Regions from separate parts of the Vibrio alfacsensis genome, predicted to be linked through region 1. Evidence: predicted binding sites of a transcription regulator. Region 1 holds the regulator's gene; each other region holds the start of a gene.
The links. Region 1 encodes PurR, which represses purine synthesis genes. Its sites were predicted from a motif close to TNANGNAAACGTTTNCNTNA; they were not measured.
Positions count from the first base shown of each region.

Region 2: VA249_RS18535 (NCS2 family permease) is a predicted target of PurR. The motif match lies at 2,200-2,219, and genes of this name have one in related genera.
Region 3: purT (formate-dependent phosphoribosylglycinamide formyltransferase) is a predicted target of PurR. The motif match lies at 1,625-1,644, and genes of this name have one in related genera.
Region 4: VA249_RS03105 (NCS2 family permease) is a predicted target of PurR. The motif match lies at 1,635-1,654, and genes of this name have one in related genera.

Region 1 covers NZ_AP024165.1:2,075,045-2,078,260, forward strand. The annotation lists gene torD (molecular chaperone TorD) at 1-639, shown strand, start outside; gene purR (HTH-type transcriptional repressor PurR) at 1,082-2,086, shown strand; cyclic di-GMP riboswitch class I at 2,466-2,547, shown strand; gene VA249_RS09555 (TfoX/Sxy family DNA transformation protein) at 2,784-3,216, shown strand, end outside.
Region 2 covers NZ_AP024166.1:910,518-913,733, forward strand. The annotation lists gene VA249_RS18530 (GGDEF domain-containing protein) at 1-517, shown strand, start outside; gene VA249_RS18535 (NCS2 family permease) at 610-1,992, opposite strand; gene modF (molybdate ABC transporter ATP-binding protein ModF) at 2,379-3,216, shown strand, end outside.
Region 3 covers NZ_AP024165.1:1,355,173-1,358,388, forward strand. The annotation lists gene VA249_RS06615 (thiopurine S-methyltransferase) at 1-246, shown strand, start outside; gene purT (formate-dependent phosphoribosylglycinamide formyltransferase) at 385-1,560, opposite strand; gene cdd (cytidine deaminase) at 1,708-2,595, opposite strand; gene VA249_RS06630 (LrgB family protein) at 2,970-3,216, opposite strand, start outside.
Region 4 covers NZ_AP024165.1:676,245-679,460, forward strand. The annotation lists gene VA249_RS03100 (aminoacyl-histidine dipeptidase) at 1-604, opposite strand, end outside; gene VA249_RS03105 (NCS2 family permease) at 1,676-2,965, shown strand.

The DNA of each region.
Region 1 (3,216 bases):
GTGAAAGCTTTTAACGAAAAACGCGCCGAAATTTACTGGTGGTTTTCTAGCCTATTCGCTAAAGAACTTACCGAAAAAGACCTAGAGAGCTACCACAGTGTTGAAATCCGAAGTTTTTTAGCTGGCCTAGGTGAAAACGAATCCCTAAAGACATCAGTCGATGCATTGGTCGATGCACTCAACCGACTTCAAGATCGTGAAGACGCTCAACTCGAACTTGCCGCAGACTTTTGTGAGCTATTTCTGAAAACAGAAAAACACGGAGCACTTCCATACGCTTCCATGTACATCGGTGAGTCGGGTCTTCTAAACGATAAGCCAGCAGAAGAAATGGAAAAACTCATGGCGGACTTTGGTGTTCAGGTCGATGAAAACCTGAAAGAACCAGCCGATCACCTTGCTGTAGAGCTCGACTTCTTAGGCAACATGATCATTCGCTCTAACGAACTCGAGCAAGAAAAACATATGGAAGAAGCATTCGTGGCACAAAACGACTTCATCCAAAAGCAACTGCTTACTTGGTTACCTATGTTTGCAGCAAAATGTAAGCAATTCGATGAGTTTGGCTTCTACGTTAGTGTTGCTCAAATGCTGATCGCTTTCTGTAAACTGGACAGCGACTACCTTCTTGGTGAATAATTGCGGGCTATTTTAGGGGGACTCGTCATACAGCCCCCTTATTTTATTCGTTTGTTTCTCACTGGTTCAGAGAAGTACAGTGAATTTAGCCGTTAAAATGTGACATAAAAAGCACAAAACCATCGCTGAATATGTTGCCAGCCTGCTCACATAGGTCTAAAATGTGAGCGCAAACGATTAAATATGATTTATATGTAAACCGCTGAAATATAGCGGTTTTTGTGTTTTATTACTCTGCTTGCTGAGCCATTCCTTGTATCACTAATCAAGGAATATATTTCTCAGCAACCAATGTCGCTACAAATCTTTTTATACCGATTTCGGAACAACCACTGCCGAACCTATCAGCGTTGCTTTTTCGTAACTGCTCAGTTTGCGCAAGACACTAAGCGCATGGTTGTCTTCACTACGGTATTCAGTAACTCGATACAGGACATCATTTATGGCCACAATTAAAGACGTTGCTCGCTTAGCCGGCGTTTCAACCACCACAGTGTCGCACGTAATTAACAAAACTCGTTTTGTTGCTGAGACCACTCAAGAAAAAGTAATGAAAGCGGTTGATGAGCTCAATTACGCGCCTAGTGCTGTTGCTCGCAGCTTAAAGTGTAACTCAACGCGCACTATCGGTATGTTGGTTACTCAGTCAACGAACCTTTTCTTCTCTGAAGTGATCGATGGCGTAGAAAGCTACTGTTACCGTCAAGGCTATACATTGATCCTGTGTAATACTGGTGGTATTTACGAGAAACAACGTGACTATATTCGCATGCTTGCAGAAAAGCGTGTCGATGGCATTTTAGTGATGTGTTCTGACCTAACGGAAGAACTACAAGAGATGCTAGACCGCCACGCAGACATCCCTAAAGTCGTGATGGACTGGGGCCCTGAAAGCTCAAAAGCAGATAAGATCATTGATAACTCGGAAGAAGGTGGCTATTTAGCGACTAAATATCTAATTGATAATGGTCATAGCGAAATTGCATGTTTAAGTGGTCATTTCGATAAAGCAGCATGTAAAGAGCGAATTGCTGGCTTTAGACGTGCAATGGCAGAAGCAAACCTTACCGTTAAAGAAGACTGGATTCTTGAGGGTAACTTTGAATGTGATACTGCCGTTCTTGCTGCAGATAACATTACTGCAATGGAAAAACGCCCGACTGCAGTATTCTGTTTTAATGACACCATGGCACTAGGCTTGATGAGCCGTCTGCAACAAAATGGCATCAAGATCCCTGAAGACATTTCTGTGATCGGTTACGACAACATCGAACTTGCTGAATACTTCTCTCCACCGCTAACGACGATTCACCAACCAAAACGTCGTGTAGGTAAAAACGCATTCGAGATCTTACTTGAACGTATTAAAGATAAAGAGCACGACAAACGTATTTTTGAAATGCAGCCAGAGATTGTAATACGTAGCACAGTAAGCAAGCTCAACTAATCAATAATGCAGCTAAGTAATAAGAACTAAGCAATAATGACCGATTTGAAGCGCTCCTTTTAAGGGGCGTTTTTTATGTTCTGAATCCACCCTTTCGTCCTATTTTCTAATCATATTGGATTGGATTTAGGCAAGTAACATTGCCATAGGTGAAGCGATGAGCAATTGACTAATTTCGGGGTAGACAGCCCAGAGCACTTCGCTATAACATACTGTTTTAATTCAATGTATTTGAATTCGTATTTATGGTGTTGATAGGCATATCTAACCAAGAGATATGAAATAACACTCATTAAATACCCCTTTTTAATTGAACTAATGTCACACTTCCATATTCAGGATGTGATGTTAATTCAATGAAAGCAGTATTCTGATACCGTCACGCACAGGGCAAACCATTCGAAAGAGTGGGACGCAAAGCTTCCGGCCTTAACTATTTGTTTTTGAAGACCGTTATTTTTTAAAAACGGCTGTTTTTTTGAAGACTGCTATTTTTGAAGACTATCGTTTTTAAAGACTGTTTTCGATGATGGTTATTTTCAATCATCGTCGTATCAGTAGAAGGTAGCGGGGTTACCGATGGCAAATATGCATTTAACGAGTTTACCCTTTAATGACATTATAACTGCATGCATTTGCTATTCTCTCGGACCTGATTTTTGGTGGCGTAATACTAATTACACCGAGATAACTCATCATGGATAAACCGATACTCAAAGACTCTATGAAGCTATTTGAGGCACTTGGTACGATCAAGTCGCGCTCAATGTTTGGTGGCTTCGGACTGTTTGCAGATGACACTATGTTTGCACTAGTTGTAAATCATCAATTGCACATCCGAGCGGATCAGAAAACTTCATCTACTTTCGAGACTCAAGGACTTAGACCTTACGTCTATAAAAAACGTGGCTTCCCAGTGGTAACGAAATACTATGCTATTTCTGACGAGCTATGGGATTCAACCGACAAAATCCTTGATGTTGCAAGGAAGTCTCTAGAAAGCGCCAAGCTTGAAAAAGAACAACAGGCAACAACAAAGCCTAACCGACTAAAAGATTTGCCAAACCTACGTTTAGCGACTGAACGCATGCTTAAAAAAGCAGGCATCGATTCGGTAGAGCAACTAGAGG
Region 2 (3,216 bases), on a different replicon from region 1:
ATTAATGGCGTTATTTATCCAGTTTTTACGTACCGCTTTCAAACGTTACCAGAAGCTATTACACCAAGACCGAATGACAGGCTTCTATCGTAGAGACTTTTATGAAAAGAGATTAAAACGTCTAAACACGTTTTCTCTTCTTCTCATTGATATCGACTCTTTTAAATCCATCAATGACACGCATGGGCATAAAAAAGGTGACGATGTCATTACCGAAGTGACAAAACGCATCTCGAGCCAAATTCGAGCAAGCGATGTTGCTATTCGTTGGGGTGGTGAGGAATTTTTGTTAGTCATGCGAAACATGGATGAGTCTAAGCTCAAAGAAAAAGCAGAAACAATCCGTCGACACATTGCTAACGACCCAATTGCAGGCCTTGATGTGACCATCTCTATCGGTGGTGTACATCTACAACGCAGTAACTTTACAAAAGCGTTTAAACTTGCGGACAAGGCGCTGTACGAATCTAAGCAAAATGGTCGGAATCAAAGTACCATCCTACCGGCCCAGCGTTAGCCAAAAAAAAGAGTCAGTGACAACATCACTGACTCTTTTTGTATAAATATTTAGAACACTGTCTTGGGTGAACAATGTCTTGGGTAAAATCGTTAGATTGCCCAACCGCCTGCGTAAAACGCAACAAGCGCGATGGTAATAATCACAGTACCCATGTTCAGCTGTTTCCATTCACCAGCAATCACACGACCACCAACAAGGCAAACAAAGCCCAACATAATACCCGTTACGATATTCGAAGTAAGAACGATAAACACCGCACAGACTAATCCAGCTAGCGCACCGACCAAGTCGCTAAAATCCAATTTGCTTACGTTGCTTAGCATAAGTAGACCAACGTACATCAATGCAGGCGCTGTAGCATAACTTGGCACCAAGTAGCTGATTGGTGAAAGGAACAACAACAGTAGGAATGCCAAACCAACGACAACCGCCGTTAAGCCTGTTTTACCACCTGCTGCCGTACCCGTTGCTGATTCGATGTAAACCGCAGCAGGAGAACCACCAACAAAACCAGAAAAAATACTACTCACTGAATCGGCTGTTAGCGCTTTGCCGCCATTGATAATATTGCCTTTGTCATCCAGTAAGTTGGCCTGTCCTGCAACTGCGCGTATTGTACCTGTTGCATCAAAAATTGCCGTCATCACCAATGCTAAAACACTCGGCAATACCAGTGGGCTCATCGCCCCCATAATATCCATTGATGCAATGAGCGAGTTTTCACCACCGAAGCTCGGCACTGCAAACAAGCCGTGGTAAGTCACTGCTGGATCAAAGATCAAACCAAGGATAGAAATCGCGATAATCACAAGCAAGATACCACCAGTCACTTGTTTCTTCTCAAGACCAATGATCGCAGCCAAACCTAGGACAGACATCATCACAGGGAAAGAAGTAAAGTCACCAAGTGCAACTGGAAGACCTGCGTGAGGGTTTTGTACAACAAGGCCTACGCCATTTGCGGCAATCAGCAGTAAGAACAAACCGATACCAATGCCGGTACCATGTGCGATGCCTGATGGTAAGTTCGTTAGGATCCACTGACGCAGGCCTGTGACGGTAATTGCCGTAAAGACAACACCCATCAAGAACACCGCACCCAGCGCGACTGGAATCGAAACACCTTGGCCTAGCACCAAACTAAACGCGGTAAATGCGGTCAGCGAAATCGCACAGCCAATCGCCATTGGTAGCTTTGCCCACATACCCATAAGAAGCGAACCAAATGCGGCTACCAAACAGGTTGCAATAAAGACAGCGCTTTGGTCAAAACCTGCGGCACCAAGCATGTTTGGCACAACAATGACCGAATAAACCATCGCTAAGAACGTTGTTGCGCCCGCTAATAATTCTCTGCGAATCGTACTACCACGTTCAGAAATCAAAAAGTAACGGTCAATCCAACCTTTATCTACGGTTTGAGTTGAACCATTTTCGGTCTGTTGTTGAGGAGTTGAAATGTTCTCGGACATTGTTTTACCTATTTACATGCTTAAGTTTATGAGCAACTGAATTCCTAAATTGTCGCTCTAAATTGCCCTAAATTGACAGATTTGAGGATCACATATCCTTCGTGAATAGCGTAAGTAACGTCGCGTAAAACGATGCGCGCTAACCGTTACTTCAATTGGGGCGTGACAATACTCTTTTCTCACCTCGAAAACAAATAATTTTATCGTTTGCGCAAACGGTCGCCTTTTGCTTCTCAAATGAATTTAAAATGGTGCCAACTTGATGTGCGCCAAATATACAATTCGATAATGGACTTTTGACCTTTCTCTTGAGCCTTTCGCCCTAACACGGTTAAACTTTATCCAATTTCACTCAAATTAGAATAAAATCAAGGACGATACTCTGAATGCTTATTCAATTTCAGCAGCTTGCAGCAACACAAAATACCGCGACCCTTTCTATAGACAACTGGGATATCGAGCCTGAACAATCTTGGGCCATATTCAGCGCTGATGGAGAGATCGGTTCTATACTCGGCGATCTACTTTGTGGTGAACTAAAGCCTATTTCAGGTGAAATCAAACTGAGTGGTTATCAAGTAGCCCAGGTATCGCTTTCTGAGCAGCAGCGTCTTTTAGAAAGAGAAATCGAAAATGATGAGACAGATTTTTTAGATCGTATCGATCAAGGAAGCAGTGTTCATAAACTGATCATGGAAGTATGCCAAGATGACACCTTAACTGACGAATTGATTCATGATCTCAACCTCTCTCATCTTGTGAACAGTGGATTTCGCGTATTATCTACCGGAGAAACGCGCCGAGTTATGCTGGCTCGCGCCCTTGCTTTAAAGCCAGACTTGATACTGTTAGACAACCCTTTTACCGGGCTCGATATTCATCATCGAGCATCACTCGCGGCCTATCTGCACAAATTATCCAAATCAGTGCAAATGCTCGTGACTTTTTCACGCGAAACTGACATGCCAGATTGGATTGAAAACATCGCATTATTCAGTACGGGTAAGTTAGAAAGCGTAATGGATAGAAAACGTTGGGATACTCACCCTATTATTGCTCAAATCCAATCTCAATCGAACAAGCAAACGGAAGAAGTAATGACGTTGATTCGCCAACATCAGCATTCGACTCACTTCGACAATCCGATTTTCGAAATCAAAAATGGTCGTGTCGAATACACCGACAAAACCATTTTCACCGATTTAAACTGGCGCATAGACAAGG
Region 3 (3,216 bases), 720 kb from region 1:
TACGCAAGTAGAATTAAATCACTATTGAACCCCAATGGACGAATTTTGTTAATTACCTTGAATTATCCTCAGGATGAAATGTCCGGTCCTCCATTCAGTGTTCCTGTTGAAGAAATTGAGCAATTGTTTGAAGGGTACAAGGTAACATGCCTCAATGTGGATCAAGCGGATGAAACTCATCCTAAAATTGCTAAGCAGGGATTAAGTCGCTTTTCTGAAGAAGTGTACTTAATCGAGAGTACATAACCTGCCGTAGGTAATCTAAGCGGTGAAGACGCTCTTATCCTGAAATGAGGTAACTGGCGATCTCTTGATTGAAATTTATGTAAAGAAAAGCGCAGCTCACTGAGCTGCGCTTTTTGTTCTCTTTAGTTGATGAGAAGATCAGTAAACGATCTGTACTTTAGATGCGTTATTTACGGCATCTTCAATCGAATCTTCGATGGTTTTACGTCGAGTAAGGATGACGCCAAGACGTCGACGACCGTCGATCTCCGGTTTACCAAATAAACGTACTTGAGTTTGTGGTTGTGCGAGTGCGGTCGCTAGGTTATCAAAGCGAATATCGCACGATGTGCCTTGGCCAAGAATAACGGCTGATGCGGACGGACCATATTGAACGACATTGTTGATTGGCATGCCGGTAAAAGCGCGAACGTGTAATGCAAATTCCGACATTTCTTGTGAAATCATCGTCACCATGCCAGTGTCATGTGGGCGAGGAGAGACTTCATTGAAGATCACCTTGTCACCTTTAACAAACAGCTCCACGCCGAAGATGCCGTGACCACCCAGTGCGTTTACCACTTTCTCCGCGGTATATTCCGCGGCTTTTAATGCGTTTTCAGACATAGCCTGTGGCTGCCATGACTCACGGTAGTCACCATCTTCTTGGCGATGGCCAATGGGTGCACAGAAGTGAACCCCGTCGACTGCTCGAACGGTTAAGAGTGTGATCTCGTAATCGAAGTCGATAAACCCCTCGACAATAACGCGGCCTGCGCCTGTTCTGCCACCTTCTTGTGCATAATCCCAAGCGGCTTGAACATCTTCTTCTGTCTTGATAATGCTTTGTCCTTTACCAGAAGAGCTCATAACAGGCTTAACCACACAAGGGATACCGACATGTTCTACGGCGGCTTTGAAGCTACTGAAACTATCGGCGAATTGGTAAGGGGATGTGGTTAAACCGAGTTCTTCTGCTGCAAGGCGGCGAATGCCCTCGCGATTCATAGTGAGTTTGGTCGCTTTTGCAGTCGGAACGACGTTTAAGCCTTTCTCTTCAAGCTCAACCAATTTGTCTGTTGCAATCGCTTCAATTTCTGGAACAACGTATGCAGGTTGCTCTTTGTTGATGATTTCTTCTAGAGCTTGACTATCAAGCATGTCGATAACGTAACTACGATGAGCAACTTGCATGGCTGGCGCATTTGCATAACGGTCACATGCGATGACCTCTAAGCCAAGACGTTGACATTCAATTGCTACTTCTTTTCCTAGCTCACCAGAGCCCAAAAGTAATACACGAGTAGCTTGATTGCTAGTAGCTGTACCGAACATAGTGTTCCCTTAAAAATAAAGTGATGAAACCGAATTTGCAGGGGATCATACTGAATTTTCATGATGAAGCAAACGTTTGCGTGCGGTTTTTTATAATAAAAAAGGCTCCACTAAAAGCAGAGCCTTATATCAAAAGCGTTGGGTGGGTTAAACGTTCACAAAAGTCACAGGAATATCTGGGTTTAGTGCTTCTAGCGTGGATTGAGTATCGGCGAGATGGCTGATTTTCCCTTGTGCGTTCTCAACGAGTGCAGCGGCTTTGATGTTATCAAACGTTTCACCGGCAAGCAGGATCTGAATGAGTGCAACTTGCAAAGGTGGAAGGCTTGGGTTGAATGCGGCGTTTTCCGCGTAAGCCCCTTGGAACACTCGGCCATCTGCCATTTCTAGTGCTAGACCACTTAAATTGTTTGTATATGGCGCGTGGCTTATGTTCATCGCATCGACCGCTTTCTGGATGAGCATATCGTCTTCATCACAAGTAAATTGATGCATGACTTCTGCCATTAAACCTGATTCGATACCAAGATCTGCGGGGCCAAATGCTTCTGGTAGATACTCGTGTAGAGATTTCTCTTCTCGTTCTGGTAGCTGAACTTTTAGATCTTTTGCTGTTGATAGTTCGTTCATGAATTGGCGACAATGACCGCAAGGGCTAAAGTTGATTGTGATGTCTTTAACACCACGTTCGCCTTTCATCCAAGCATGGCTAATCGCAGATTGTTCAGCATGGACGGTTTGACCGAGTTGAACACCGAAAAACTCCATGTTTGCGCCGAAGTATAAGCGGCCGGAAAGACCACGAACAATCGCACCTACATAGAATTCAGAAATAGGCGCATAAGAGAACGCTGCCGCAAAAGGAAGTAGAGCAACACGAAGCTCTTTATCAGACATGCCTGTCGCTGCAAGCAATTGTGCGAACTGTTGCTCTGAAAGAGTGGCATCAAAATCGTCCGCTTGTACGATAGGAGCAAGATGTTTTGAAAGTGCTTCTGGAGCGCTTGAAAGCGCCTGTTCAATGCGACGTTTCATGTTGAATCCTTGTTATTGCATGGACAGTTATTCTATGCGAAAAGTGAAAACGTTCCGTGCTTTAGATCACGTTAATGCGTGTAATGTTAATGGTATTTACATAATTAGGGTGAGCTCACACATGTATTCGATTGCACAGAAGTGAAATGTTATGCCTATCACAGTAAGTCAGAAAGAAATTATCAAGCTTGATACCCCTTTGAATAAACCGTTTTTGACAGGGATTAGTATTATGCAGCCCTACAAATAACCATATCAACTTTTGTGCATATTGCGAATTTTAAGGAGAAATTGAGTTGGATTTCGTTATTTTGGGGGAGTGAGGATGCCCAAGTGTGAGAATCAACTCGGGCATATAGAAAACCAAGGAGTGATTATTGGGATAACCACACCGCTAAAGCAAAGAAGCTAGGGGCAAGAATCGATGTAATGATGCCACACAACACGAGAGCAAGAGATGAGAACGCGGCATCTCCTGGCTGTTTCTCTGCGCACGTCGCGGTTCCTAAGGCGTGTGAAACCGTGCCCATAGTCAGGCCTCGAGCGATAGGGTGCTTAATTCCGATAAGATTGAATATTGGGTAAGCCAGAATTGCCCCGAACAAACCCACAATGAGAACG
Region 4 (3,216 bases), 1.4 Mb from region 1:
GAATTGCATCACGAGTGATATCGAATGTCATTGCGCCATCGATACCGCCAGCACAACCCATATACACCTCGCCTTCTTGTTCAGAGTCGGTGTTTAGTAGAATATCACCCTCTAACCAACCAGCTTCTAGGCCAAACGCACCGGTCATACCAGCTTCTTCATCGATGGTTAACAGCACTTCGATAGGGCCGTGTTTGATGTCTGTTGATGCAAGAACGGCAAGACATGATGCCATACCGATACCGTTGTCAGCGCCTAGCGTCGTGCCTTTTGCTGTTACCCATTCACCATCAATGTAAGGTTGGATTGGATCTTGAGTGAAGTCGTGAGCAGTGTCTTCGTTCTTTTGTGGCACCATATCAATGTGCGCTTGAAGAACCACACCTTTTCTGTTTTCCATACCTGGCGTGGCTGGTTTTTTAATAAATACGTTGCCAGTTGGATCGCGGCGGACATCAAAACCTTGCGCTGTTGCCCAGTCAACGATGTATTGAGCTAGTGCTTCTTCATGTTTTGACGGATGAGGAATGGAACAAATCTTATCAAAAAACTGCCAAAGTGGAGTAGGTGATAAGGTACTGATCTCAGAATGGAATTCAGACACGGAAGACTCCTTTTAAGGTACTTAGCCACATATAAACCGTAGATTTAATGTGCGTTTAGCAGTAAATGCTGAACGGTTGTGGCTTTAGAATTGCCTGCAAGCATACCACTAGAAAGGTAAAGCGAGTAGTCGTGGAGTACATGAAATCGCTATATGGTTCGTTGGTAAAGCCAAACGACTGATCGTGGCTTCGCGTAAATGACTTGTGATATCTGCATTTTTTGTCACTTAACATGGTTAAAGTTATGCATTAACTAAAACGAGGTCTCAACTGAATTAACAGAACTGTAATTTAGTTACAGTTGTGATTTGATCCTGGTCATGTTTTTGCTTTTATGTGATCTTTCTCACTAAAATAGTTGTAATTAAATTTCTAAGTGGTATATTTATAACCAGCTTCCAAAAAGAAGAATGAAATGCTCAAAGGATGAGTCCGTTTATCGCCTCCATGGAACCGAGAAAATCAACGAAAGTGTTAATTGATTTAGAAGGTGATATTTATGAAAGGTTTACCAAGTGCAATGTTCTGGACAAACAAATCTGTTTACACCGGTAACTTTGTATACCCAACAAGCTTTGGTTACTAATTGCAACCAACGCATGTGACTTGAACAGTTTGTTCACCCCTATAAATTGGAATTTTTTTTCAGTAATAGTGCTGACATGATTCGCCGCCACTCAATTTGAGTGGCGTTTTTTTATCTGTCGGTTTTTCTTGTCGATTATTTTCTCACCACTAAGCCTATCTTCTGCGACCATGACACTGACACTCTTCGGTGTGACGCAAATTCTTGAGTATTTAAGACATAAACTCGCCGTATTCTGCTTGAAAGTTTATTACATTGTTCAGTTTGTACTCATCCTAATGAGCCGAATACGATTCTGTTACTCGTTGTTTATCAAGCTTTATAACCATCATGGGTGCCAATCACTAGCAGATGAGTTTCATATCTAAATAAAAAAATCGTATTAGAGTGAAAATTCTATCTGGAATTTGTTATTTGATAACTTTATAATTCCAGCCAATCGATTACGCAACCGTTTACTTTTTACCTTTTACAGGATTAACTCATGCTCGAAAGGCTTTTTAAACTTAGTGAAAATGGCACCAATGTGCGCACTGAGATCATCGCTGGTGTTACCACCTTCCTTACCATGGCTTACATCATCTTTGTAAACCCAGCTATCCTAGCGGATGCAGGTATGGATCGTGGCGCTGTGTTCGTTGCGACGTGTCTTGCAGCGGCAATTGGCTGTTTTATCATGGGTTTAGTGGCTAATTATCCAATTGCCCAAGCACCTGGTATGGGACTCAATGCTTTCTTCACTTACTCTGTTGTGTTGGGCATGGGTTACACGTGGCAAGTGGCACTTGCTGCAGTATTTGTTTCGGGCTTGCTGTTCGTTGCTCTAAGCGTATTTAAGATCCGAGAGTTGATCATTAATTCTATCCCGCTGTCACTTCGCACTGGTATTTCAGCAGGTATCGGTCTTTTCCTTGCTTTTATCGCACTTAAAAATGCCGGCATAGTGGTCGATAACCCAGCGACATTAGTTTCTATGGGTAACATCACATCACATCAAGCCGTGTTTGCTGCTATTGGTTTCTTCTTGACGATTGCACTTGTTCACCGAGGTGTAAAAGGCGCGGTGATGATCGCAATCCTTGGGGTGACAGTATTAGGTTTAATCTTTGGTGATGTGCAATGGGGCGGCATCATGTCGACGCCACCAAGCTTAGCTCCAACGTTTATGCAATTAGATTTTTCTGGTCTATTTGAAGTTGGCATGATCTCGGTTGTGTTCGCATTCCTATTCGTTGACCTTTTTGATACTGCTGGCACTTTGGTTGGTGTTTCTCAAAAAGCAGGTCTAACCGATGAGAAAGGTAACATTCCTCGCCTAAGCAAAGCGCTACTTGCTGACTCAACGGCAACATCAGTTGGTGCTCTATTAGGTACATCAAATACGACGTCTTACATTGAAAGTGTGTCTGGTGTAGCAGCGGGTGGTCGTACCGGTCTAACAGCAGTTGTTGTTGGCGTACTATTTATTCTTGCACTGCTGTTCTCTCCACTTGCAGGTATGATTCCAGCTTACGCAACATCGGGTGCGCTATTCTATGTCGCTATTTTGATGCTTTCTGGCCTTGTTGGCATTGATTGGCGTGACTTAACAGAAGCGGCTCCAGTTGTTGTGACCTGTTTGGTTATGCCACTGACTTTCTCTATCGCAGAGGGCATTACCTTAGGCTTTATCGCTTACGCTGCTATTAAGTTGTTTAGTGGTAAAGGTCGTGAGGTGTCGATGAGTGTTTGGATCATGTCTGCTATCTTCATCGTGAAGTACATCGTAGGTTAATCCGGTTTGTGATGAAGCCAGTATGATGAGCTCATACTGGCTTTTTGCATTTTCGTGTTTTCTTTAAAATTCATTCGCTTTCTTTTTGTATTGTTCATCAAACTCGATTTTTCTCTGCAATATGCAGAGAATTTTGATATCAGCGTTGGTATTAATGGAGTGTTTCGGTAGAATAATCGTTTGCGCAGCTTGAAACCCCGATTTCCTTTGGTGTGGAAAGTTTAGCTTGATGTGTTTATTCAGCATGCCAA